DNA from 2 places in the Bradyrhizobium sp. 14AA genome. Region 2 is predicted to be linked to the other one. Evidence: riboswitches for the same ligand, from Rfam matches in the RefSeq annotation. Region 2 holds a riboswitch; the other holds the start of a gene.
The links. Region 2 has a riboswitch for cobalamin ahead of RAD15_RS27715 (energy-coupling factor ABC transporter permease). Riboswitches for the same ligand answer to the same signal wherever they lie in the genome.
Positions count from the first base shown of each region.

Region 1: it holds a riboswitch for cobalamin, as region 2 does, so the genes downstream of both, RAD15_RS36720 (TonB-dependent receptor) here and RAD15_RS27715 (energy-coupling factor ABC transporter permease) in region 2, are expected to answer to the same signal.

Region 1 covers NZ_JAVAYM010000028.1:114,286-116,672, reverse strand. The annotation lists gene RAD15_RS36730 (hypothetical protein) at 1-103, shown strand, start outside; gene RAD15_RS36725 (hypothetical protein) at 235-492, shown strand; cobalamin riboswitch at 542-753, shown strand; gene RAD15_RS36720 (TonB-dependent receptor) at 868-2,387, shown strand, end outside.
Region 2 covers NZ_JAVAYM010000017.1:188,436-190,822, forward strand. The annotation lists gene RAD15_RS27705 (cobyrinate a,c-diamide synthase) at 1-72, shown strand, start outside; gene cobA (uroporphyrinogen-III C-methyltransferase) at 69-800, shown strand; cobalamin riboswitch at 846-1,064, shown strand; gene RAD15_RS27715 (energy-coupling factor ABC transporter permease) at 1,102-1,779, shown strand; gene cobF (precorrin-6A synthase (deacetylating)) at 1,822-2,387, shown strand, end outside.

The DNA of each region.
Region 1 (2,387 bases), on a different contig from region 2:
CAATGCCCGGGACATGAACCAGTGCGTTGCCGCCTGCAAGGCGTGCGACCACGGCACCACGGTCACCTGCACCACGTCCTGCACCCTCAAGGGCGCGCACTGAGGCCTTCCGGCGCCAAGGGAGCGCCAAGGGCCGCCGGGCTTCCCGAGGCAGGAGGTCAGCGGTGCCGAGGCACCGGAACGATTCACATGCGTTAATCATTGAAGGGGCGGCAGGACGCGGAGTCCGATGGAATGGGTATGCTCGATCCCGGTCGATTTCTGGTGTCGTGCTCGCATTGCGATGCTTGGCCGATGGCGGCCAATGTGAAACGTTCGAGCTGGTCGGCATCCCCGCACGAAGTCCGCTTCGTGTGCCCGCGCTGCCGCCGCGAGGAGACCGCGATCGTCTCCGCCTCCGGCGAGCTGACGCCGATCAAGCGCCTCGACGTTCCGCCCCGCGACGTCACCGTTGCCTGGGCCCTGGCCCAGCGCCCGCGAGGACGGACCTGAACAGCCGGCATGCGGCACTATCGGTCGATTGACTCCGCAGCCGCGCGGCCCGTAAATGATCGGCGACGGTTCTCCTCACGGAGATCAAAAGGGAACGTGGTGCGGGATTTCCCAACGCGGGATTTTCTCAATGCCATGGCTGCCCCCGCAACTGTAAGCGGTGAATCTTTCGTCCTATGCCACTGGGAATCTCGGTCCTGGGAAGGCGACGGAGGGTAACGACCCGCGAGCCAGGAGACCTGCCGTCAGCCGTGGTCACACGCGAAGATGTCGGTCGGGGAGTACAGACATTGGCTTCATCGGAGCAATCGATCGCTCCGCCATGAAACCTCGTTCGCTGTGACGTGCCACTGACGTCATGCCGAGGTTACAATTGTGTCCCGTTTCGTCTCTGCAGCCGGGCGCCTCTGCGCCGGCCTCTTCACGTCCGTTTCCCTTTATCCGCTCGATCTTTCGACCGCCTTTGCACAGCAGGCCACCGCCGAGCCCTTGCCGCCGATCGAAGTGACGAGGTCCGACGAGAACCGGACGCGCGCGAGGGTTGCCGGCGACGGCGACACGGTCTGGCGGCGGGCGGCACCGAATGTCGCGCCAGGCGGAGCGCCGACGGGCACTGGCTCTGGCTCGTCCGGCTCCGGCCGTGAGACTGCCACCAGCAGCGGCGGCATTGTCGGGGCCGCCACGACCGTCATCACGGCCGCAGACATCGCCCATTCGCCGTCGCAGACGCTTGCCGAGATCATCGCGACGCAAGTGCCCGGTGCCCAGATCACGACGCTCTATGGCGGCCAGATCGGCGCCAAGACCAGTGTGGACCTGCGCGGCTTTGGTGCGTTTGCCACAGCCAACACGCTGGTGCTGGTCAACGGACGACGCCTCAACGATATCGACATGGCGCAGGTGGACCTCTCCACCATCCCGCTCAACTCCATCGAGCGGATCGAGATCACGCGCGGCAATTCCGGTGCGGTGCTTTATGGGGACAACGCGGTCGGCGGCGTGATCAACATCGTCACCAAAAACGGCGTCGGCGGACCGCCCGCCACCGCGCGCATCGAGGCCGGCTTCGGCTCGTTCAACACTGGGATCGGCAACGTCTCGACCTCGCTCAATTCCGGTCCGTGGTCGACCTCGTTCTACGGCAATGCCGTCAAGACCGACGGCTATCGCGACAACAATCACCATGTTCAGGAGAACGGCGTCGGCAATCTCAATTACACCACGCCCGGCCTGACCGCCTTCCTGACCGTCACCGGCGACAATCAGGAGCTGCGGCTGCCGGGCGGCCGCACCGTCGACCCCTCGATTGGCCTCGACGAGCTCGCCACCGCCCGGCGCGGGACCAGTACGCCGTTCAACTACGCCAACCAGCAGGGTTTTAGCGCGACCGCAGGCTTCACCAAGACCCTGGTGAATGGCGTCGATCTCATCGTCGATGGCGGCGTGCGTGACAAGAAGCAGCAGAGTGCGTTCTTCGCGAGCCCGACGCCGGTGCCGGCGTTCTTCACGTCGACCTATGTGAATGCTGACCTCACGACGTGGTCGATCACGCCGCGGCTCAGCGTGAAGGGCCTGCTGTTCGGAATGCCGTCGCAACTCTTGACCGGCATCGACTATTACGATGCGAGCTTTCAGCAAAACCGCGGCGCCGGGCAGGGGCTTACTCCCTGGCACAATTACGACCTCCGGCAGCAGACGGTCGCGGGCTATTTCCAGCATACGCTGGGTGTGGCGCCCACGACCGACATCTCCTACGGCGCGCGAGTGCAGAATGTCAGTCTCTCCGCTCGCGACAATTTCGACCCGGCGGCGCCCTTCAACACCGATATCGGTGCGCTTCCACTCGGCAGCGACGAGACCCAATATGCGCTGCATCTCGGTGCCGAGCATCGCCT
Region 2 (2,387 bases):
ATCGCCGAGACCGGCTCGCGCCGCGGCCACGCTACGGGTACGTTCTTCCATCTGATTGCGGAGGACCGGTGAACGGTTTTGTCACGTTTGTCTCCGCCGGCCCCGGCGATCCCGAGCTGCTCACCGTGAAGGGCGCCGCGCGGCTGCGCGAGGCTGACGTCGTGCTCTATGACGATTTGGCGTCCGGCGCGATCCTCGATCTGGCCCGGCCCGGCGCCAACCTCGTCGCGGTAGGGAAACGGGCGGGGCGGCCCTCGACCAAGCAGCACCACGTCAACCGCCTGCTGGTCGACTATGCCGCAACCGGCGCGCGCGTGGTGCGGCTGAAGTCGGGCGATGCCGGCATTTTCGGCCGGCTCGAGGAGGAGCTGGAGACGCTGCGCGAAGCCGGCATCGCCTACGAGATCGTTCCCGGCGTCACCTCGGCCTGCGTCGCCGCGGCGCAAGCCGGCATTCCCCTGACCCGGCGCCACACCTCGCGCCGGGTGCAGTTCGTGACCGGCGCCGACGTCACGGGCGAGCTGCCGCCAAACCTGAACTGGGCGGCACTGGCCGATCCCGAAGCAACCACCGTGGTCTATATGGGCCGCCGCACCTTTCCGGCGCTTGTCGCAAAGTTGATCGAGCATGGCCTCGCCGCGGAGACCCCGGCGCTGTTCGCCGAATCCCTTGGCCGGGCCGACGAACGGCTGGTCCGCACCACGATTGCCGAGCTTGCCGAGCAGCTTGCGCGGGGCGGGGCGGCTTCCACGGCTGCCGTCATCCTGTTCGGCGCGCTGGCGGGGGATTATCCGTCATGATCGCCCCGGCCGCCCTTCGCCCCTTGACGCCCGGCTGGCGAAAGAGGCACACAGGAGATGCATGGTGCTCGACGCGGCGCAAAGCGCCGGAGCATAATCGGGAATGGGGGTGGGCGGACCCAGTTGCGGCGCCCAAAACCCCAGCCGCCCCCGCGACTGTAAGCGGTGAGGGGCTCCGATCAGCCACTGGGCCGCAAGGTCCGGGAAGGCCGGAGAACCCAGTGAACCGCGAGCCAGGAGACCGGCCGTGCAAGTTTTGAGGCCAAGGCAGTCGGGTGTGACGGCAGGAAGGATCTGAGCCATGCATATCGAACCAGGAGTCGTAACGGGCGCCAAGCTCGTGTTGAGTTACGCAACCGGCATCGCCGCAGGCGGCGTTGCGCTGAAGCTTGCGGCAGAGACCGTGCGCGAGCAGGGCATCACCTCGTTCGCGGCGCGCACCCTTGCCACCACCGTCCTGGTGTTCACCTTCTTCGAGATCCTGCCGCACTTCCCGGTCGGCGTCTCCGAGGTGCACTTCATCCTTGGCTCGACCCTGTTCCTGCTGTTCGGCGCTGCGCCCGCCGCCTTCGGCCTTGCGTTCGGCCTGCTGCTTCAGGGCGTGTTCTTCGAGCCGGCCGACCTGCCGCAATATGGCATGAACGTCACGACGCTCCTGGTGCCGCTGTTCGGGATCCAGGCGATCGCCACACGGATCATTTCGCGCAACACCGCCTATGTCGATTTGAAGTATCGCCAGGCGCTGGCGCTCTCGACGACCTATCAGGCCGGCGTGATCGCCTGGGTGGCGTTCTGGGCGCTCTATGGCTCCGGTTTTGCCATGAGCAACCTCGCCAGCATCGCCACGTTTGCGGCGTCCTACGCGCTCGTCATCGTGATCGAGCCGCTGGCCGATCTCGCCGTGCTGGCGCTGGCGAAGTCGCTGCGCGGTGTTACCGCGCCCGGCCTCGTCACCCCGCGCCTGCACAACGCGGCTTAAGAGAAAATGGGGCGGCCGTCATGGCCGCCCCGCCCACGCGCGATGCTCACGCTTTCCCTGATAGGCATCGGTTGCGGTGATCCCGGGCAGCTCACGCGCGCAGCCGTTCAAGCCATCAACGCAGCCGATCTCGTCCTGATCCCGCGCAAGGGGACGGCCAAGTCCGATCTTGCAGACTTGCGGCGGACGATCTGCGCGGATGTGCTCACCAGCGACAGGACGCGCATCGCCGAGTTCGATCTTCCTGTGCGCGACGCCGGTGAAGCCGACTACCGCAAGGGCGTGGACGATTGGCACGATGCCGTCGCCGCGGCCTGGTCGCAGACGATCGCAGATCATCTCGGTGGTGACGGCAAGGTCGCGCTGCTGATCTGGGGCGATCCCTCGCTCTACGACTCCTCGCTGCGCATTGCGCGGCGGCTCAATCCGTTGCCGAAGATCGAAGTCGTCCCCGGCATCACCTCGATCCAGGCGCTGTGCGCGGCGCATGCGCTGCCGCTCAACGACATCGGCGAGCCGTTCCTGGTGACGACGGGGCGCCGTCTGCGCGAAGGCGGCTGGCCACAAGGCGTCGATACGGTCGTCGTGATGCTCGACGGCGGCACCGC